Regions from separate parts of the Colwellia sp. Arc7-D genome, predicted to be linked through region 4. Evidence: predicted binding sites of a transcription regulator. Region 4 holds the regulator's gene; each other region holds the start of a gene.
What was found. Region 4 encodes FNR, which switches genes on or off when oxygen is low (the NO sensors DNR and NnrR bind a similar motif). Its sites were predicted from a motif close to TTGATCTAGATCAA; they were not measured.
Positions count from the first base shown of each region.

Region 1 (5,719 bases), 1.8 Mb from region 4:
GTGTTTATTTATCTTGGCTTACTCTTTGTTGCTTTAGGAATATACTTCATGGCTTTTGAAGCCCAAAGTGAAGCTATGTTTGGTATTGCGATGCTATTGCTTGTGAGCGGAGCAGCAACAACTATTTATGCTAATTTTGCTGTACCTAAATCAAGTAAATAAAAAAGGTATTAATTTACCGATAGTCGCTAAAAAAATAGCGCTATCGGTATATCTTTAACATATTAGAGTACCTTCGCTTAAAAACCACCAGCAATAATATACGCTACTGTAGCGGTTTGAACTTATTATTCCCAAAAGATATTGCTTCCCTCTCTCGTATTTTCTGTTTTTATATATTCTAAGGTTAAAGAGTTACGTATTTCACTGCTTTTAAATGTCTACTTTCTAACCATGTTATGCCAAGGTGTTGGCAGTAAAATTTTAGTATTGGTGAGATTCCCAATATCGCCTCTTTATTAAATATTGGTCAAAAAAGCCTTTTAATAGTGAAAACTTTCCTTTAGATATAAATTAAATTTATAACCATCTGAAATTAATATAAATATAATGTGGAATACCCTTTGCAACATCACTTCTGATAATAAAAAAATAAAGTTAAAGGGATAAGGTATGAACGAAAGTGAAATCGTTAAGGTTGATAATATTGCAACACGAGCAGATGTAATATTAAGCAATATCGCAAAGTTTTGGTTTGTTGTGGCAGTTATCGGCCAATGGATCATGGTGTACTACGTCATTGCCCATTATGGTGGTGCATTGCTTGCAGGTAATACTGGGGTTTTGGAGTCTCCAAATGGTAATCAGTCTGGATTAATCGCCCTGATTATTCATGTTTTAATCGCTGTAGTTATTATGGGACTTGGGCCCTTGCAACTTATTCTTCTAATTCGAGAAAAATTTCCTAAATTTCACAGAATAAATGGTCGTATATACCTACTGACTATTTTTATCGGCAGTATTTTGGGGCTATATCTTATTTGGGGCTATGAAAAAATGCCCGGCGGTCAGGCAATGTTTTTTGCTATGAATATTATGGTGTTGCTCATTATCACCTTTGCCATTCTCGCTTTACGCAATGCAATAGCACGTAAGATTAAACAACATCGTCAATGGGCATTGCGCTTATTTATGGTTGTAAATGGAGGCTGGTTTTTTCGTGTTGGCTTAATGGCTTGGATTTTAATACACCAAGCACCTGTTGGCTTTGACCCTGAAACCTTCGAAGGGCCTTTTATTATAGCCTTAGCATTTGCTCAGTACCTTATTCCGTTAGCCCTAGTAGAATTATATTTTTGGGCACAGAATAAAGCTGATGCAACTGGAAAATATATTGTTTCATTAGTGCTTGCTGTTGCAACGCTAGTGATGGGTGTTGGTATATTTGGTGCGGCTGCTACTATGTGGTTACCACAAGTGTAAAATTAGAAAAAACTAAGTGATAAATGTGGCTTTTATGAACTATCGCTTATACTTTATTCATATTGAATTATTTAAAAGTAGTAAAGGGATCTCTACATTAATATAAAATGGATAAAAAGTAGGATCTGACAAATGATAAAGCATGATTTAAATTACCTGCTTAGATTGAGCACTCATTGTTTTTTCAGCTAACCTTAGCGTTCAGGTTTATTGTTATCTCGAATATTGAGAAGATTTAAGTGTCAGCATTAAAATTTCTTTGTCATTTGGAGTGGTATGCATCAAGTTTTTTATAGGTTTTCGATTATAGGCATGTTGGTGGCATTTATTGCTTTGACTAATAGTAGTTTGGTATTCGCAACCGAACTTAATGAGCTTACTTATATTACTGAAAGTAGTGCTTCATTTAATTATATTCGAGATGGAAAATTGCAAGGACCTGCGGTAGATTTACTTTTGGCTGCTTCGTTGAGTGCTGGTAGTCCAGTAAAACGCGAGAATATATTAGTGCAACCTTGGGCAAGAGGTTTTAGTAATGCTCAAAAGGGACCTAACACGGTTTTGTTTAGCACCATTAGAACGCCCGAACGAGAGAATGACTTTCAATGGGTCGGGCCTATTGCTTCTGAAAGTGATGTTTTGATAGCGTTGAAAATACGTAAACTTACGATCAGCAAACCAGAAGATATGATGGGATATATTACCGGTGCTGTAAGAGATGATGTCGGCGAGGAGATACTTCAAGAGGTAGGCGTTCCGCTGGACAGAATTACCTTGCTTTCTCACTCAACAAACTTGGGTCTGATGTTAAGTGCTGGACGGATAGATTTATGGATATTTGGTGAAGATGGCTGGCGTGAGACCTTAACTTCATCGGATCTTGATCCCGCTGATTTTGAAATTATTTACCGCTTTCCATCAAAACATTATTATTTTGCGCTTAGCTCTGATATCGAGCAGCAGTTGGTTGAGAAGTTTCAGCAAGCGATAGATAAAGTATTCGTGTCAAGCGAGCTTGCTCGCTAACTTTCACTTATAAAGCATCGGCCTTGAAAGCTAATTTCCTATCCCCTCGATGCTTCCTCCCACTTTTTTTGCTCTTGATGAAATACATGAAAATCGAATACGGTTAAACGTCAATGATTAGTCGCTAAACACTACGCCATATATCAACAATAATCAGAAGAGTCAGTGAAAAAGGTAAATAAAGCTATTTTCGTTATAGCCTGGTTATTCATAACGAACACATTGGCGTGCTAAGTTTAGAAAATGACAAATAACAGTGCTACTGAGTAATTAGTAACTGCCGATATGGCCTTTAACACATACATTTGTCAGATAAAACTCAATCATAAGCCATTAAATTTTTGTGCCGAGCATTAATTATAGTTAGTGTACTAACTATAATTAATGCTCGGTGGTTGTTATTGTGATGCTACATTGTTGTTTTTAATTGTTATTGTGTTTTTATATTAAAATAAATAAAATTTGAACTATAATTATACTACGTACACTAAGTAATGTGATAGGTGATTGCGTAGATATTAAATAGGGCGCTTGTACGAAATCATCTTAAATTATTATCGACGTATGAGAGCGAAAATTCTGATGTTTTGATGAAAATCAATTGTTAAATATAACGAACAAATATGGAGAAAGTGATGTTAGTCAATTTGGAAGAGCTAAACGGAAGCACTATTCATGCAGTAGATGGTGAAATTGGGCAGGTAACAGATGTGTATTTTGATGATAGACACTGGACCATCAGGTTTATGGTTGTTGATATCAGCCCTTGGGTACCCTTAAGTGAAAAAACCTTGATAAGCCCTATATCACTGCTTGAATACGATACTAAAGAGCAGCAACTTAACGTGTCTATAACAAAAGATAAGGTTAAGAACAGTCCACAAATAGATGAACACGAAACCGTTTCCCGTGAGTTTGAAAAGAACTATTTTGATTATTATGCCTATGGTTACTATTGGGGAGGGGCTGGAGCATGGGGTGAATACGCGTATCCAATGGCTTTGGTTAACCCAAAAACATTGCCAAAAGATAGCAAAGAAAGTGAAAATGCTAAAACTACCAACCATCTTCGCTCAACCAATGAGATTACACATTACGGTATAGATGCTTTAGATGGTAAAAAAGGCTATATCAAAGACTTTATTTGTGACACCCATAGTTGGTCTTTGCTTTACATTGTGGTTGATACCCGTGATTGGCTACCTGGCGGCAAAAAAGTACTGATTTCTCCAAAGCATTTAGATAAGTTAAATTGGGAAGAAAAAACGGTCACCTGTAATCTTAGTTTTGAGCAGATAAAAGCGTGTCCAGAATACAATGAAGACAAATTGAATGATGTTGAGTATCTAGCAGAAGTTAAAAATAAACTCATATTCAATAAGTAGTCAAATTAAATATATTCTCACAGTAATATGCCCATTATTGCCATGGGCGTAAAGTTAGTTGGCGAAAAATTTTCAAGCTACTATTATCGCGTAATTAAAGGATAACTAAATGCAAAAAAATGACGACAATAAACCATCAAAGAGTAGTGAGATAACCGATATATTATATGGTACTGAAACGGCCAAAGCCCTGACCAATTTTACCATTAGCGAGCTAAAAATGCCGCGAGCATTTCTATGGGCACTAGCGACACTAAAAAGCGCCTGCGCTCAAGCTAATCAAGAATTAGGGCTGCTTGATACTGATAAATCTGCTGCTATTCAACTGGCTGCCAAAGAAGTTGCTGACGGTTTTCACGTTAATCAGTTCCCAGTTGATGTATTTCAAACTGGCTCGGGCACCAGCACTAATATGAACGTTAATGAAGTTATTGTCTCGTTAGTTAAACGACATAGTCAGCAAAAAATTATTCTTCACCCAAACGATGACGTGAACATGGGGCAAAGCTCTAATGACGTTATCCCGTCATGTATCCACTTAAGTGCAGCAAAGCTTATCTCTGATGAATTGTTACCCGCACTTCAGCATTTGAGCGATACCTTGGATGCAAAAGCGAGTGAACACCACAACACCATTAAAACTGGCAGAACGCATTTAATGGATGCTATGCCGTTAAGTTTCGCTCAGGAAATAAGTGGCTGGAGTAGTCAAATTCGTTATGCACATCAACAGTTGGAAAATAGCTTACCGAGTTTATTGAAATTGGCTATTGGCGGAACCGCAATCGGTACAGGTGTTAACACACATCCAGAATTTTCAGGCATTGTTACTCGGGTATTAACGCAAAGAACAGGATTATCATTTACCCCTGCTGATAATTATTTTCGCGCCATAAGTGCTCAAGATACAGCCGTGCAGATCAGTGGTGTGCTAAAAACTACAGCGGTTAGTCTGAGTAAAGTAAGTAATGACATTCGTTGGCTGAGCAGTGGGCCTTTAAATGGCTTAAATGAATTACAGCTACCCGAACTACAAAAAGGCAGCAGTATTATGCCAGGCAAAGTTAACCCTGTGATCCCAGAAGCGGTTTTAATGGCTTGTACTCAGGTTATTGGCAACGACACCACTGTTACAATAGCTGGGCAATCGGGTAACTTTCAACTCAACACCATGCTACCTTTGATTGGTCATACGTTGGTGCAAAGTATTCAACTTTTAACGTCAAGCAGCATGGCACTTGCCGATAAAGTAATTAAAGATATGAAAGTAAATCATTCGATGATTAATCATAACTTGGCAAAAAATCCTATTTTAGCAACGGCGTTAAACCAGTTAATTGGTTATGACAAAAGCGCCGAGATTGCTAAAAAAGCGTATGAAGAAAAAAGAACGGTGTTAGATGTGGCAAGAGAACTCACGGATATCAGTGAAGCCGAACTTATTAAACTACTCGACCCTAAACGACTTACCCGTGAATAAAATATAATCATATAAACAGCTGACAAATTTCATATATCAGCGAATAGATATGCTTTACAAGGATGTAGTGAGTAAATGATTTTAATGTGGACTAAGCTGACACCCACTTAGTTCACAATCGATATATATGGCTATTTATTACTTTCATCATGATCAATTAATTCAAAAGCTGGCAAGGTTACTCGCCAATAAATAGCAGCTAAACGTAACGCTAATGCACCTAATATTGAGCCAATAATGGCAACATGGGCAGGAAGGTCTAGATAGGTGAGTGAGGTAAATAATACGCCACCTAAAATAGCCGCAGTGGCGTAAATTTCTTGTCGTAATATCATCGGAATAACATTACAAAGTACGTCGCGGATCATACCGCCAGCAACACCTGTCACCATGCCCAATAAAATAG
Region 1 covers NZ_CP028924.1:3,934,445-3,940,163, reverse strand. Annotated here, with positions in the region: gene DBO93_RS17065 (hypothetical protein) at 1-162, shown strand, start outside; gene DBO93_RS17060 (DUF2306 domain-containing protein) at 613-1,422, shown strand; gene DBO93_RS17055 (ABC transporter substrate-binding protein) at 1,699-2,448, shown strand; gene DBO93_RS17050 (PRC-barrel domain-containing protein) at 3,084-3,833, shown strand; gene DBO93_RS17045 (class II fumarate hydratase) at 3,943-5,313, shown strand; gene DBO93_RS17040 (trimeric intracellular cation channel family protein) at 5,445-5,719, opposite strand, start outside.
Region 1: the regulator FNR is predicted to act here: its motif matches at 3,036-3,049, upstream of DBO93_RS17050 (PRC-barrel domain-containing protein).

Region 2 (5,719 bases), 840 kb from region 4:
GCCAACTAGTAACATGTGCTACTCCATCAATCATCTCAAAACCTGCTGGCGTATGCATCCAAGAATTAAGAGACAAAATCCAAAATGCTGATAATGTGGTGCCAAATGAAACCAGTATGGTCGCAATGGTGTGAACACGGTTAGACACTCGATCCATACCAAATAGCATAATTGAAAGAAATGAGGCTTCTAAAAAGAAAGCGGTCATTACTTCATACCCGAGTAACGGTCCCGCAATATTACCTACGGTTTCCATGTAACCCGGCCAATTAGTACCAAACTGGAATGACATCGTAATGCCACTGACCACGCCTATACCAAAAGTTAACGCAAATATTCTGACCCAAAATCGGTATACACGTAACCAACTATCGTCTTGGGTTTGATTAAAGCGCACTTTGAAAAACAGCAATACCCAGCACAAGGCGATATTGATAGTAGGAAATAAAATATGAAAACTAATATTGGCAGCAAATTGGATGCGGGAAAGCATGAAACTTGTGTCATTAGCAATAGCTGATGCATCTAACACGTGATGTACTCCACTGGGTTAAGTTATTGTAAGTTATGTTCTAAAAACTATTTAGGTCGTTTATGTTGACCTAAATATCAAAAATATAATGTAAGGTTATCGCAGTAATAATTTGTCTTTAACATCTAAGATTTTACTTATGCCTTCACCCATTTTAAGTAAGGTGGATAACTTTTCAGACGACATTCCTTGCATTTCGTTGGTCCATAAAGTGACCATTTCCATGAGGTCATGCATTTGTTTTACACGCATTTGCGTGTACTCGTCTGACTCATTACTTGGCTGCTCCATTAGGGCGTCGCGCAATGTAGATAATGTTGGGTCTAGTTCACGCTTTCTGCGCTCTACAACTAACGTACGAGCAATTTCCCAGATGTCACTTGGCGCTGAAAAATACTCTTTTCGATCGCCGGGGATATGATGTAATTTTATTAAATTCCACGACTTAAGTTCTTTTAAGCCCATGCTGACATTCGAACGAGATATTTGTAGCGCTTCACTAATTTGATCAGCATTAAGCGGTGCTTCAGTGAGCACAATAACCGCGTACATTTGCCCTAATGTTCTGTTTAATCCCCATCGAGAGCCCATTTCACCAAAGTGTAAAACTAATGATTGTGTCATTGCTGTTATTTTCATTTTCTGTACTTTCTGAATTTTCAGTAATTTGTGAAAATTGTAATCTCTTTTTGATTTAAGTCAAGTTTTTAGCCTTGATAAAATGATTTTTAGTCAGTTATTTTAATTTGCATGACAAATTCATTACCTCTGTAAAACATGAGTGAACATTGAAAAATAGGTGTTTATTTGTCGGGTTAGGGGTTAAGGGTCAAAGGGCGAGGTGTACTAAGTTGAAGGTAAATACTGAAATTAAGCAAAAAAAAAGCTTTATGGTGATCCAATAAAAAATGACTACCTAGGTAGCCATTTTATTATTAATGTATATAGCAGCAGCTTACTTAAGCGTTAACTAAAATTAGTACTGAGCTCTTCAATTGCTTCGGCATTTTTATTTACTTCAATACTTTTACTAGATACTGCCGCTGCTAATTGAGTATTGCGTTGAGATATACTGTCAATATTATGAATACCTTGAGTAATTTGTTCAGCTACCGTTCTCTGATGCTCAGATGCGGTAGCAATTTGGGCGGTCATGTCATTAACATTTTGAATGTTGTCTATAATATCTTGCATGGCGTTTTTAATGGTTTTTGATTCAGTTGAACATTCATCGGCATTGGTTTTATTCGACATCATTACTTGATTCCAAGTTTTTAACGTACGTTGCAACTCAGTCACTGATAATTGTATTTGTTCTGTCGCACTTTGGGTTCTACTTGCTAGTGTTCTCACTTCATCAGCAACAACGGCGAACCCTCTGCCTTGCTCACCTGCTCTTGCTGCTTCAATTGCTGCGTTTAATGCTAGCAAGTTTGTTTGATCTGCAATCCCTTGAATTTCAGTCATAACAGTCGATATTTTATCAACATCAGTCACTAATTCTGTCGCATTATTCGCCGCATTTTCAACGTCATTTGCGAGCTGGTCGATTTTATTTTCACTACTTTCAATAGTGGCAATATTTTGTAGGCAATCAATTTTTACTTGGGCAACTTTATCATTGGCCAAATTGGTACTTTCACTTACTTCGTTTATGGTTACACTCATTTGAGTAATATCGGCAGAAAACTGGCTTATATATTCATTTTCTTCTTTAATACCACTAAGCATTTCATTTGACGTATGAGCAAGCTCTTCTGCGAGTTTGGCTAACCTTCTGCCTGAGTCGTTACTTCGACCTAAGACCGTCTTTATTCTAGCTTTGTATAATTCGGCAGGGTAATTAATGATATTAAGTATACCTTTACCTAGATATACATGGCGCGAAGGGCTATCAAATATTGATTTTGTTTTACTTAAATGACTCGGTATTTTTATCAATTCTTCGGAAAAAATAACGGTGATTAACGCGACACAAACTAACAATATTATTGCAGAGGTCGCCGTGCCAGTGAGTACCCAAGTGATCGCAATTGCTGCGATCACACAAATAAGTGCAGCAAGGCGCTTGAGTGGAATGTTAGCGTGCAAATCTAAAATTGATTTATTATTGTTTAAGGTGTTGTAAAGTAATTGAGCTTCTTTTTTTTGTTGAACGGTAGGAAAAGCACGAACTGATTGATAGCCGGTAATTTCTCCTTTATCAAATAATGGTGTTACATAGGCATCTACCCAATAATAATCACCATTTTTGCAACGATTTTTAACCATGCCACGCCATGAGTCTCCTCGTTTTAATTTTTCCCATAAATCTTTAAAAGCTGCTTTTGGCATATCAGGATGACGAACTACATTATGATGTTGACCAATTAACTCTTCTAAGCTGTAACCTGCCACCTCACAAAACTCAGGATTAGCATAGGTAATGGTGCCGTTTAAATCAGTGGTAGAAACTAGTTGTTCTTGTTCGGTGAAGGTACGTTCAACATTGGTGATATGACTCATTATTCCATCGTCCTTGTGAAAGTTTTACTCATAAAATTTAAATACTACTATAAATAACAATAGCCTCTTTTTTATAATTAACAAAGGGAAAATGGGGTTTTGTATTGTAACAGTTTGTTTTGTTGAACTTATGGTAAGGCTATAATAATTATAAATAAAAGCACCTGGTAAATTCAGGTGCTTTTAGGTTTACTAGACGTTAAAATCGTTGAGATAGGTTAGACTTTTACTTGTAATAAGCTAAGCAAGCTTCTACTTCATTTTTTGAACCCATGATAACTTCTACTCGCTGGTGAATGTCTGTTGGCTCCATATCCATAATGCGACCTTTGCTAGTCATAGCTAAACCACCTGCTTGTTCTATTAAAAAGCTCATTGGATTTGCTTCATACATTAAACGTAATTTGTAAGGTTTTTCTGGGTTTTTATTATCAGCAGGGTAAGTAAATAAACCACCTCGGGTTAATACGCGATGAATATCGCCAACCATGGCGGCTATCCAACGCATGTTAAAGTTTTTTCCGCGTGGACCGGTATCACCAGCAAGTAAATCCTTAATGTAGTTTTGCATAGGGGCTTGCCAGAAACGCTGGTTAGACATGTTAATTGCAAACTCTTGCGTGTCTTGAGGCACTTTTACATTTCGCTCAACGAGTGAAAAGCCACCATGAGTTCGGTCTAATACATAAAAGTGCGTACCTTTACCTGTGGTCATCACTAACATTGTGGCGGGCCCATAAAGCACATAACCAGCACAAACTTGATGATTACCTGATTGTTTAAACATATCAGGATCGCTAGCTTCCATATCAGCAGGCGCTTTATGAATTGAAAAAATAGTTCCAATTAATGAGTTAATATCAATATTTGAACTGCCATCAAGTGGGTCGAATGATACGATAAACTTGCCATGCTTTTCACCCGCAACAGAAGTATCTTCTTCTTCCGATGATATAGCTTTAACAAATCCTGACTCTAATAAAATATCTTTAAATAAATCATTAGCAACAACATCAAGTTTTTTTTGTACCTCGCCTTGAATATTTTCATCTACCGTAGATCCCATTACATCACCTAAGTGAGCTTGACTGACAAGAAACGAAATTTCTTTTGTCGCAGTTAAAATGGTTTCTATTAATGAAATTAAATCTGCGGGTACATTATCTTCACGTAAGGCGGGAGCTAGTCGTTGCATAGGGTTACCTAATTACTTTAGAGTCATACTCTTATGGTAGAGCATATTGTATTTAATTTTCGACGTTTTGGTGTATTATCAAAGCATCGAAAGTGCTATTTAATCTCCACTTACCATTAAAAATAACCAATAGTTAACTAAGTGGATGTAAGCCAATTATAACAATAATAAGACGTTATTTAGTACTTCTTATCATTTTAATTTTAGCTCAAAGGTTAGGTTATCTAACTTACTCTATTTTATTTAAAACAAGGATATAAAATGAAGTTTTTCATTAAGCTGTTAGTGTTATTTTTATATTGCGGTTTGTTAGCGCAAGCACAGGCAGAAACCGAAGAAAATTACGCTGATTTTGTTAAAGACAAGCAAGTTCAACAAGGATATTTTTCTTTTTATCTTGATGAGCAAACAGGCAAAGTATTTTTAGAGATTGAGCGTTTTGAACAAGAATTTTTATTTCAAAGTGGTTTGCCACACGGTATTGGTTCCAATGATATTGGCTTAGATCGTGGTCAACTAGGTGACACTAGGCTAGTTCGATTTGAGCGAGTAGGCAATAAAGTATTTTTACGTCAGCTCAATACCTATTTTCGTGCTACTACCGATAACAAACTTGAACAACAAGCCATAGATGAAGCATTTGCCAGCTCCATTATTTGGGGTTTTAACGTCAGTTATACCAGTGCAGATAACAACAAAACCTTAATCGATTACACTCCGTTCTTGCTATCTGATATACATAACTTGTCAGAACAGTTACAGCGCACTAAGCAAGGGAGCTTTTCAGTTGATACCACCCGCAGCGGAGTTTATAAAAAACGTACGAAAGCCTTTCCAAATAATACCGAATTAGAAGCAACCATTACCTTTAAAGGCTCTAAAGCTGGCGAGTACTTAAGATCAGTTACCCCAGATGCATCAGCTGTTACGGTGAACTTACATCATTCGTTAATTAAGCTACCTGACAATAATTATAAAACGCGCATATTTCATCCTTACAGTGGCTTTTGGCAAGATTCATATGCTGATTATGCCAGCGCAATTGATGAACCATTAATAAAGCGAGTTATTCCACGTCATCGTTTAAACAAGAAAGATCCATCAGCTAAGGTAAGTGAAGCTGTTGAACCCATTATTTATTATTTGGATGCTGGCGTTCCTGAGCCTGTAAAAAGTGCACTGCTCGATGGCGCACGCTGGTGGGATCAAGCCTTTTCCGCTATTGGTTATAAAAATGCGTTTCAAGTGAAGATGCTGCCAAGCGATGCTGATCCAATGGATGTTCGATACAATGTCATTCAGTGGGTACACCGAGCAACGCGTGGCTGGTCTTATGGTTCATCGGTTATTGATCCTCGTACGGGTGAAATTATCAAAGGTCATGTAACGCTAGGCTCTTTGCGCGTTCGTCAAGATTATTTAATTGCTTTAGGTTTAACTTCACCGTTTAAAAGTGCTGATACCGATACCAGTGCGATGAAAGACAT
Region 2 covers NZ_CP028924.1:568,193-573,911, forward strand. Annotated here, with positions in the region: gene DBO93_RS02460 (cytochrome ubiquinol oxidase subunit I) at 1-493, opposite strand, end outside; gene DBO93_RS02465 (GbsR/MarR family transcriptional regulator) at 629-1,171, opposite strand; gene DBO93_RS02470 (PAS domain-containing methyl-accepting chemotaxis protein) at 1,499-3,037, opposite strand; gene DBO93_RS02475 (class 1 fructose-bisphosphatase) at 3,264-4,232, opposite strand; gene DBO93_RS02480 (zinc-dependent metalloprotease) at 4,494-5,719, shown strand, end outside.
Region 2: the regulator FNR is predicted to act here: its motif matches at 1,222-1,235, upstream of DBO93_RS02465 (GbsR/MarR family transcriptional regulator).

Region 3 (5,719 bases), 910 kb from region 4:
ACACCGTTAATGGCTACAGTTTACCCGCACGAGCAGGCGAGTTATTACACGGTTTAGGTTTTGTACAAGAACAACTAGCAAACCCAGTAAAATCATTTTCTGGTGGTTGGAGAATGCGCTTAAACTTAGCCCAAGCTTTGATAAGTCGTGCTGATTTATTATTACTGGATGAGCCCACCAACCATTTAGATTTAGACGCAGTTATTTGGCTACAACGCTGGCTGAAAAGGTTCACCGGCACCCTAGTACTCATTTCGCATGACCGTGATTTTCTTGATGATGTTATTGGCCAAATTCTCCATATTGAACACCAAACTGCAAAACTTTATTCTGGTAACTACAGCGCATTTGAACGTCAACGTGCGGAGCATTTAGCCCAGCAAGACGCTCAGTATCAAAAGCAACAAAAAGAGGTAGCGCATTTAACCTCTTTTGTTGACCGCTTTCGCGCAAAAGCCAGTAAAGCAAAACAAGCACAAAGCCGATTAAAACGTTTACAAAAATTACCTGACTTAGCGCCAGCCCATGTTGATAGCCAATTTACATTCAGCTTTGAACAACCAGATACCCTGCCTTATCCATTATTGGCATTAACCGAAAGCCAATGTGGTTATAGCGATGAAGCTATTATTTTGGAAAATGTAGGTATGACTTTAGTGCCTGGCAGTCGCATTGGTTTACTGGGTCGCAATGGTGCAGGTAAATCAACCTTAATTAAATCACTTGCTGGTGATTTAGCATTACTTCAAGGTGAACGTTATTGCGCGCAAGATCTTCGTGTGGGCTATTTTTCTCAGCACCAGCTTGAACAGTTGCATTTACCTAGTAGTGCGATTGAACATATAACGCGAGCAAAGCCGGATATTACCGAGTTACAAGCGAGATCATTTTTAGGCCGTTTTGGCTTTAGTGGCGACCAAGCTTTAGATAAAGTTGGCACCATGTCAGGTGGCGAAAAAGCGCGTTTGGTCTTAGCCCTTATTGTCTTAGAAAAGCCACAATTGTTGCTATTAGATGAGCCGACAAACCACCTGGATTTAGAAATGCGCCAAGCATTGGTGTTAGCTCTGCAAGACTTTGACGGTGCAATTATTCTTATTGCTCATGACAGATACTTATTAGAGTCTTGTGTAGATGAGTTTTATATCGTTGCTAACGGCCAGGTAACAGAGTTTGACGGTGATATTGATGATTACCAACAATGGCTCAACGATGATAAAAAGCAAACAGTCAAAGCGAATAAAGTAATTACTGAGCCACAAGTAGATAAAAAACAGCAACGTAAAGAGCAAGCGGAGCTACGTAAAAAAGCATCACCTCTGCGTAAACAGGCTGATAAGTTTGAAAAGCTGGTACAAAAATACCAAAACGAATTAACTGAGGTTGAAGCACAATTGGCCGATAGTGAGATATACCAAGCTGAGAACAAAACAAAGCTAACACAATTATTGAAACGCCAAGCAACACTGACCCAAGATTTAGAAACAAATGAAATGCAGTGGCTTGACCTTGAAGAACAAATAGAAGAGATAATGTCACAAGCATTATAGATTTATTGCTACACTTAATAGATCGCAGCAAAAATTTTGTCACTGCGTTCAATCGCGACAACACCACAATATAGGACATTATTATGAAAAAATTGACCTTACTAGCAATCAGTTTTGCCCTTTTTACACAAAGCTCTGCCTTTAGTGCTGATTTAGATTTAGGCATATACGAGCTAAACCGTGGTGAGTTTAAAGCCGCGATTGCAGAGTTTGAGCCATTAGTTGCTGAAGAATATGCTCCTGCGCAATATCAAATGGCGTTAATTTATTTAAACGGTTACGGGGTAATTAAAAACCCAACGAAGGCGTTGGAGCTTCTTCATCAGGCCGCTTCACAAAATTACTCAGAAGCCTTGTTCGATCTTTCGTTGCTTTATAGTGAAGGAGAGGTCGTTAAAAAGGATTTAAACTCTGCTTATGCATTAATGGAAAAAGCCGCAAATAAAGACTTACCCCGAGCGCAATTTAATTTAGGGGTGATGCTTTATAACGGAAGTGGTGTTCAACGCGATTACCTGCAAGCATCTCGTTGGTATCAAAAAGCGGCGGATCAAAACTATGCCTTAGCACAATTTAACCTTGCCTTGATGTACTTTGAAGGTAAAGGCGTCGCTAAGAGTACTAGAATGTCTTATATCTGGAATATTATTGCGGCTAAAAATGCTTATCGTATGGCTGAAAAAAGTCGCGATATGGACGAACATAAATTAACCGTTGATGAGATAAAAGAGAGTCGTGAAAAAGCCGATGCTATTTATCGTAAAATAATCCAACAACGAGAATTAAAATTAAGACAAAAATCTTAACGATTATTTCTTAATATAAGCATATCCCCAAAGCAGTTAACCAACATAAACCCGCTTATTATCCTAGCGGGTTTATTTTTATCTTCAATTTTCAATAGTTCGGCTTTACTCCACTGAGTTACAACATAATTAGTTAGTCTGATAAACGTAAGCATGTGCTATTTATTAGCTGCTACTATCCCGCCTCACTTTCATTAATACAAAAAGTGGCAATGATCATGATCCAAATCAATAAGCATTATTTAAGTGTTATTTATAATAGTGGCCATACCTACTTAAATACTTTTGGAGTTTGTGATGAATTTTGTCGATATGCTATTAAACGATCCCGTGGTCATCATGTCATTTATTGGTTTAGCTACTGTAATAGGCATTTGTAGTTTTTACGTTTATTACTTTTTAAAACATATCAGTGAAGATACGCCTTAGAGATGTTTCACAAATGTCATAATGAAAACTTAAGTGGTCACGCTCATTGTTCACTTATCGCCAAACGGTGGGCATGAGCAAAAATTTAACGTACAATAAATTTTTTGTATAACTCGCTATTACCGCATTATGTTTACCAAAAGCTCTTTCAGCCCAGCTTGGTGGCTAAAAAACGCCCATTTACAAACCATTGCCGCTAAGTTTTTTAGACGTGGCCACTCCATAGATACAACCAATGAAACGTTAGAGTTACCCGATGGTGATTTTGTAGATTTAGCCTGGACAGAACAGGTTAACTCAGCATGTACTCGTCCAATTATCGCCGTATTACATGGACTTGAAGGCTCAAAGAACAGCCACTACGCAAAAGGGATGTTAAGCGCGATTAAAGCACAAGGTTGGGTAGGTGTGTTAATGCACTTTAGAGGCTGTAGCGGTCGACCAAACCGTATGCCTCAGTCTTACCATAGCGGCCAAACTTGTGATGTTGACTACTTTAGCCAATACCTTGCCAGTAAATACCCTGATGCAAAAAAAGCGATTGTTGGCTTTTCATTAGGCGGGAATGTACTGACTAAATACTTAGCTCAGCAAAAACAAAATATCTATCAAGCTGCATGTGTCATTTGCGCCCCACTTGACCTATCAAGTTGTAGTAACCGAATTAACCGTGGTTTTTCTCGTGTTTATCAAAAGTACTTAGTGGATATGCTTAGAGCCAGTACAGTTGAAAAAATACAGGCTAACTTATTACATAATATAAACACAACTCAGCTAAATAATGTGCGTTCAATTCGAGAATTTGATCAAATGGTTACTGCGCCAATAAACGGTTTTATTGATGCGAATGACTATTATAAGCAAGCTAGCGGCAGGGATGTGTTGCAACAGATAACTACACCTTGTTTAATTATTCATGCAACCGACGACCCATTTTTATGTCATGTAAATACCACTGCGATTACTTCGTTGCCTAAACAAATGACATTTGAAGTCAGCGCTAAAGGTGGTCATGTAGGTTTCATCAGTGGTAATAATCCGTTCAAGCCAAGATATTGGTTAGAGCAACGTATACCTGAGTTTTTTACGAGATATTTATGATCATCCCACTAGAACAATTGTCAGAAGAAACATTAAGCGCCATTATCGAAAATTTTGTCCTCCGTGAAGGCACAGAATATGGCAGTGAAGATGTATCACTTAGTGAAAAAATAGCCCAAGTTCATCAGCAATTAAAGCAAGGTACAGCATTATTGGTGTACTCTGAACTTCATGAAACGGTTAATATTCTCCCGAAAGATCAATTTATTGAAGACAGCGAAGAAAGCACAGAAGAATCATAAAGGCACTTTATTTTTGGCATTAAAAAAGGCACTAATTCAGTGCCTTTAATTAATTCTTACGACAAATATTATCGTATGAAGGTAACCGAAAAGCTAACAGGCACAACGTAATCGATGCTAGGTAAAGAGGCTAACTCTTTGAGCTTATTGATACCAGCTACAATACCAAATGCATCTGCCTGAATAAAAAATGGCTTGATAGTATTAACCAATATTTTATCCGCACTTAACTTGATGACACTGACTTCAATCGTTACAGTTTGCTGCTCACCATGAAAATCCACTACGCCGCTAACGCTAAGCTTTTTATCTGCACCAATGGTTAGGTTATTGAGCAATGACTTATCAAGCGTCGCAGTAAAATTTGCTGTGCTATATTTATCGCTTTCAAAAACGAATTTTTTCATTCTATCATCACGAATAGCAATATTAGTATTAACGCTGGTAAGGTCAACACTGATATTTACTTGTGCTTGCTCGTTGATATTACCAGCAAGCTTTGCAAAGTTATGATTTTCGGCAATATTCGCTTTTTTAACTGATATAAAGCTCAGCTCAGAATTTGCATTGTCGAGTTTCCATGCAGCTAATGCCGGTAAACTTACTGTTGCTGTCAACAGTAGGGAAATTAATATTGAGGATGTTTTACGCATGATTTTCTCCATGTAAGATAAGTTTATTTCGAGCTAATTTACTGATAGCAACTAACACTGTGTATTTATGAACTGGGCTTAAGCGTTGTTATTTATAAACGCTTTGCTCTATGCGGCTTAATAATATCTTGCCAAGGAATTTCTTTATTCCCTAACGAGATAAAATCAGGCTGCATTAACGTTTCACGCTGATTGTACGTTAATGGTTTAAATTCACTATCGATTATGCTGCCACCGGCTTGTTCAATTATACAGTGACTTGCGCCAGTATCCCACTCACCGGTAGGTCCAACACGTAAATAACAGTCAGCACCACCTTCGGCAATTAAACAGTTTTTTAACGAGCAGCTTCCTAAAGCGACATGATCAAAATCATATTTATCATTTAAATACTGCCCCATTAAGTTGATATCTTGTCGACGGCTGATAGCGACTTTTATACGACGTTGACCATCATAGTGTGCCACGTGTATTTTATGGCTACCCACATCATTTTCTTTAAAAGCGCCTAAATTATTTTGAGCATAGTAAGTTAATTGGTGATCAGGAGCATGAATAACACCAATGCTTGGCCATCCGTTCTCGACTAACGCAACATTAACCGCAAAATCACCACTGCCAGCAATAAACTCCCCTGTGCCATCGATAGGATCTAACAGCCAATAACGAGACCATTTACTGCGCTGTGCTAGCCCTAAAGCTCCAACTTCTTCAGAAATAATAGGAATGTCAGGGGTTAGTCTTTTTAATTCATCCATTAAAATATCATTTGCCGCGATGTCGGCACTGGTAACAGGACTGTTATCTTCTTTTATCTCGGCAGTAAAGTTGCCTTGTTTATAAAAGCGTGCAACTTCTTGTCCCGCTTTTTTAGCACTTTCAAGCGCCACTGATAATAACTTTTCATGATTCATACAATAGCTCCTAAGTGATCCTTT
Region 3 covers NZ_CP028924.1:496,903-502,621, reverse strand. Annotated here, with positions in the region: gene DBO93_RS02235 (ATP-binding cassette domain-containing protein) at 1-1,550, shown strand, start outside; gene DBO93_RS02230 (tetratricopeptide repeat protein) at 1,634-2,356, shown strand; gene DBO93_RS02225 (DUF3149 domain-containing protein) at 2,654-2,785, shown strand; gene DBO93_RS02220 (hydrolase) at 2,915-3,886, shown strand; gene DBO93_RS02215 (YheU family protein) at 3,883-4,128, shown strand; gene DBO93_RS02210 (YceI family protein) at 4,197-4,781, opposite strand; gene cysQ (3'(2'),5'-bisphosphate nucleotidase CysQ) at 4,874-5,695, opposite strand; gene nudE (ADP compounds hydrolase NudE) at 5,692-5,719, opposite strand, start outside.
Region 3: the regulator FNR is predicted to act here: its motif matches at 2,575-2,588, upstream of DBO93_RS02225 (DUF3149 domain-containing protein).

Region 4 (5,719 bases):
GTAGGGGTAAATATTACTGATTTAAATTTGTCGTGTTGATGTGTGCCTTTAATGACTATGTCGTAATCATGATCAATAACTTGTGCAATTATTTGCTCGAAAGGACGATTATGCCAGATAACTTTACAATCAATGGTGATATCAGTTACATCGAGTTCAGCAAGTAAAGACTGCAACCATTGAGTACGATCATTTATAACAGATTTACACATTGCTTCACGCTCGTCGCCTGAAAGCATAGTGGTCATCTCATAAGAAAAGTCATATATGGTCAAAAATGCGGTAATACTTGCGCCAGTTTTTCGCGCTAATTCTAATGCTCGTTTTACCGCTTTTTGATCTTCTGTTGTGGGGTCAACAATAGCGAGTATTTTTTGATACTTTTCCATAGCTAATTCCTTATCTTTGCCTGTGGGTATTAGGCCAAACTAAACAGTTAATTTATTTACTTTATATAATAACAATAACTTATTTTGTAATAATAATAGTTGTTTTAAATCAAATTATTATCTTTTATATAAGCTATTTTATATTAATCATAGCGTTAAACTGTTGAATAAGAAAGTATGAAAAAGGGCTGATAAAATTTATCTTAAAGTCCAGCACACTCATTTAATTTTTCAATATTTACAATGGTAATCAGTTTGCCATTAACAGCAATTAAACCATTTTTATCAAAGCGATTAAGGAGTCGGCTTATTGTTTCAACCGTTAAACCAATATAGTTACCAATATCGCTGCGCGTCATAGATAAGCGAAATTCAGAGGCTGATAAACCACGGGCATTATATCGACTGCTTAAGGTACTAAAAAACGTGGCTAGGCGTTGCTCTGCATTTTTACGATTAAGCAACATTAGCATTTCATGGTCTTCACGAATTTCAGTGCTCATCATGCGCAAAATCTGTTTTTTTAACTTAGGCATGCTGTTAGATAAATGATCGAGTGTATTATAAGGAATTTCACAAACCATTGAGGTTTCCAATGCTTTAGCAAAACTTGGGTGCTCTGCATTAGCAATGGCATCAAAGCCAAGTAAATCACCTGCTAAATGAAAACCGGTAATTTGTTCTTCGCCTTGTTTGTTGATGGTATAGGTTTTGAATGTGCCTGAACGAATCGCGTAAAGCGCCTGCATAGGCTGACCATCATTAAAAATCTGCTCTCCTTTTTGAATAGGGAGCTTACGATCAATAATGTTATCTAGAGTCTCTAGCTCTTGATTATTAAGCGAAAATGGCAAGCATAACTCACTAATGCTACAGTTTTGACAGTGAATATGTTGCTGATCGGTACACGATTTATTATTCATAACAGCCTATAAAAACTTCCATGCTGAACACCATATTAGATGCGTTAGCTATATGCTATTAGTATAGAGTAAATGCCGTATGAAATCACCAAAATGGCGGCTAGTTTTCTAAAAACGGGCTGAGTTAATAAAGACTTCACACTGAAAGTGCCGAGTGATACTGACAGCAGCGCAGGTAAAGTACCAAGACCAAAGAAAAACATGATCAAAGCGCCATTTAAAACATCGGCGCTTGCTAATGACCACGTTAACGTAGAATAAACTAAGCCACAGGGTAACCAGCCCCAAAGTGCTCCTAACGCCAATGCACTCTGTATGTTTTTAATGGGCATGAATTTTTTAGTATAAGGTGAGATGTAGCGCCAAATGTTTTTACCTAAATACTCTATGCGGCTTAACCACATTAACCATTGTCCTAGATACAAACCTAGTAGAATTAGAAACACACCTGCAATCGTTTTTAAAATAATAACAGGAAAACCAATGTTTTTAGCCGCCATTGAACTGGTGAATGCTACCAAGGCGCCAATTAAGCTGTAAGACGCGATTCGGCCAAAATTATAGGCAAATATAATCGCCATTTTTTTATGGCGAGCATGGTCAGATATGGTCGTGGTTAACATGGTGCTAATACCGCCACACATTACAATACAATGGCCAGAGCCTAGTAAACCAATTACAAATGCGGAAAAAAAATCAAGCGTCATGAGATGATTTTGCTGCTTGTTTTGGTTGCTCGTCGCTTTCGCTTAATTCACTGTCTTTTAATTTACTATTGTTGTTTTTATTGCGACTGATATTGTCATTTTCATCATCAAATAAAATGCTCATACCCTGTTTTTCTAAATCATCAAATTGCTCAGTTTTTACTGCCCAAAAAAACAGATATATGCCAATAGAGGTGAGTAATACAGCAATGGGAATTAATACGTAGATTATGCTCATTTTTTTAGCAGCCTTAATGAATTTGTTACGACTAATATTGAGCTGGCCGACATGCCAATTACTGCCATGTAAGGCGCTATATGCCCTGTTACGGCTAATGGCAATACAACGGCATTGTATCCAAAAGCCCAAAGGTAATTTTGCTTTATAACGCGCGTTGTTCGAATGGCAACCTCTCGCAATGTTTGTACGCCTTTAAGCTTATTGTTTAATAATATGACATCTGCGCCATTTTTAGCAATATCAGTACCACTGCCCATGGCAATCGATAAATGAGCGGCGCCTAATACTGGGCTGTCGTTTACCCCATCGCCTACCATAGCAACAGTATTCGAAGCTTGTTGATGCTTTATGGCGTTAACTTTATCTTGCGCTGACAAGTTTGCTTGCACATTACTTAGTTGCAATATTGATTGTAATTTATTGCAGCCTTGGAGGTGATCGCCGGATAACATGCTCGTTTCAATACTTTGTTGATGTAGAAAATCAATTAAAGGCTTCGCGTCATCACGTAAGCCATCATGCAAATAAAATTCAGCGATTAATGTTTCATCTTGCATTAGTACGCACTGAGCACTAAAACATGCCTGTTTGTCATCGTTTAATAACCACGAACTTTTGCCGATACGATAGTGCTGGTGATTTACTTCACCTGAGATACCCGCGCCGGGAGCCACAACAACTTGGGTAGTTGTTTGGTTAAAATCACGAAATGGTCTAAAGGCTTTTGCTAACAGATGAGCTGAGTGTGCCTCTAGCGCCGCGGCAATAGCAAGCACCTGTTGTTTACCTTCTGACGTACTATCAGTTGAGTAATCACCATAAGTTTTTACTTCAACAATCGTGAACTCACCTGTAGTTAATGTGCCTGTTTTATCAAAAGATATCGCATCGACTTCAGGCATGGTTTCAAGCACATGAGCTGATTTAATCATGATACCTTCACGATTTAGATTCGTTGTTGCACAGGTAAGCGCCGTTGGTGTTGCTAACGCCAATGCGCAAGGGCAAGTTACAACGAGAACAGATAAAGTAATCCAAAAGGCTTCTTCAGGGGCGTGTTGTAGCCAATATATTGCCGTGGCAATTGAAACCATTAAGATAAGTGCAACAAAGTATTGGGCAATTTTATCTGACAATTTCGCCAACTTTGGCTTATGGCTTTGAGCATTTTCACTCAAGCGAATTAATTGGCTTAAAAAAGACTCTTGGTTGTTATGTTTAACTTTTGCGGTTAGGTTTCCATCGCCATTAATGGTACCTGCAAATATAGCGTCTAATGCTTTTTTCTGTAAGGGCAGTTGTTCACCTGACAACATTGCTTCGTTTATTTGGCTCGTTCCGGTAATTATTTCACTATCTGCGGGGATAGTTTCCCCTGGCTTTATTAAAATAATGTCATCAGCTTTTAAGTAATTCGCGGAAATAAATTGTTCAATACCGTGTTCAACTTTCGTTGCGGTCATTGGCATTAATTTTAATAGATTTGCAGAAACATCAGCGGCGCGACTACGGGCTCTAAATTCAAGAAATTTACCAATAAGCAGTAAAAAGGTAAACATAGAAACAGATTCGAAATACACCTCGCCTTGCTGAGTAAATGTTGCCCAGCAACTCGCCATAAAGGCCAATAAAATAGCAATAGATACTGGCACATCCATTGAGAGTTGACGTGCTTTTAAAGCAAAAAATGCGCTTTTATAAAAAGGGTAGGCGCCATAGCTGACAATAGGTAGAGTTAAGAAAAAGCTTGCCCAACGCAAATACATGACATTGTGTTCTGTCATATCTGAAAAAGCACCAAAATATAAACCAAAAGCTATCATCATTACTTGCATCATTAAAATGCCAGAGATACCTAAGCGTTTGATAAAGTTTTTAGCTTGTTTGTTATTTAATTTTTCAGCGGTACTGGCCTTGAATGGCAAGCCATGATAACCAATTTTATCGATTAAACTGAGAATGTCGCTTAATTTAACTTGGCTTTCTTGCCACTGCACTGTCGCTCGTTGCGTTGTGGCGTTCACATTAATCTTATTAACGCCTTCGAGCTTGCTCACTTGCATTTCAATTAACCATGCACAAGCCGAGCAGCTTATGCCATCAATGGTTAAAATGGTTTCTTTGAAGCCATCATGATAATAAGTAAACTCATTTTGTAAGTTTACATCGTCAAGTATTTCATTGCGTTGAAGTTTTTCAGGTATTAATACTTCACCTTTTTGCGCTGGTGCGCTACGAAAGCGGTAAAAATCGGTTAGGTTGTTATCAACAATCGTTTGTGCGACAGCTTGGCAACCTATGCAACACATAGGTTGATCGATGTTGTCGATGTTTGTTATTAAATGAATACCCTTGGGAACGGGTTCGTCACAATGAAAACAAGCTTTGCTCATTAATTTATGCTCACTAATCTACAGGCTAATTAATTTGCTACTGACAGGTCCGGTTTTATCGCAATAAAGTCAGATTGAGGTAGGGTGAGCACGGTTTGAATTTTCCAGTGGTTCTCAAAAGGACTAATGGTTACTTGCCATTTACCAGAAACATTGTGCTCAGCTTCAAAAAAATGCGTAAAGTCACCATTGCCATCAGCCGTTAATGCTAAATAAAAATCTCGGTCGGCTAATGTTGGGTGATAAAAATTAACATTCAATAGTGGGAATGTTTTTTCGATACCTGTCGGGCGAATAGTCAATTGGTCATCAACAAGTTTCAAACCAAAACTCATACCGAGTTTTTGTGCTTGTCTAACTTTGCCTAACTCTAGGTTTATCGCTTTACCTTTTTTATAATAGTCGCCAACAACCAGAGGGTCTGGATCGCTATTAGCTATAATAAAAGTCGCAATACCGGCAACTACGGCTGTAAAAGGTAATATAAACACTAACCAAGCCCAAGGCTCTTGATACCAAGATGTTTTCATGAAAATTTCTTATTTGCTGAAAGAGTGAACATTATACGACTTTTCTTATGTGGTAACTATTAAAAAACCTGTTATGTAACAAACTTTAACTTAATGAATATCCATCAGTATAAGTTAATTCACCCGCAGGAAACTTGAGCTTGCAAAGTCTATTTACATTGCATTTATTAAAGGAACAACCCAGTTTTTAGTAATTATAATTCTAAATATAACAAGTGATTAGAGAAACTTCCCTGAAAAGATAAACATAAAAAAACCTTGGTGCTTTGCAACATCAAGGTTTTAGTATCACGAGATTTTTAGCGACTACTCTTGCGATAAGCTATAAACATAGGCACTGATAACATGAATTTTTTGTTCACCTAGGATTTTATCCCACGCTGGCATTATACCGGCACGACCGTTAGCTATTGAATATTCAACAGCACGCTGAGAACCGCCATATAGCCAAGTATTATCGGTTAAGTTAGGAGCGCCAAGGGCAATACCCATTGCATCACTACCTTTACCTTCACTACCGTGACAAGCTGCACACA
Region 4 covers NZ_CP028924.1:1,410,495-1,416,213, forward strand. Annotated here, with positions in the region: gene uspE (universal stress protein UspE) at 1-389, opposite strand, end outside; gene fnr (fumarate/nitrate reduction transcriptional regulator Fnr) at 593-1,312, opposite strand; gene DBO93_RS06150 (sulfite exporter TauE/SafE family protein) at 1,357-2,019, opposite strand; gene ccoS (cbb3-type cytochrome oxidase assembly protein CcoS) at 2,009-2,257, opposite strand; gene DBO93_RS06160 (heavy metal translocating P-type ATPase) at 2,254-4,653, opposite strand; gene DBO93_RS06165 (FixH family protein) at 4,683-5,183, opposite strand; gene ccoP (cytochrome-c oxidase, cbb3-type subunit III) at 5,490-5,719, opposite strand, start outside.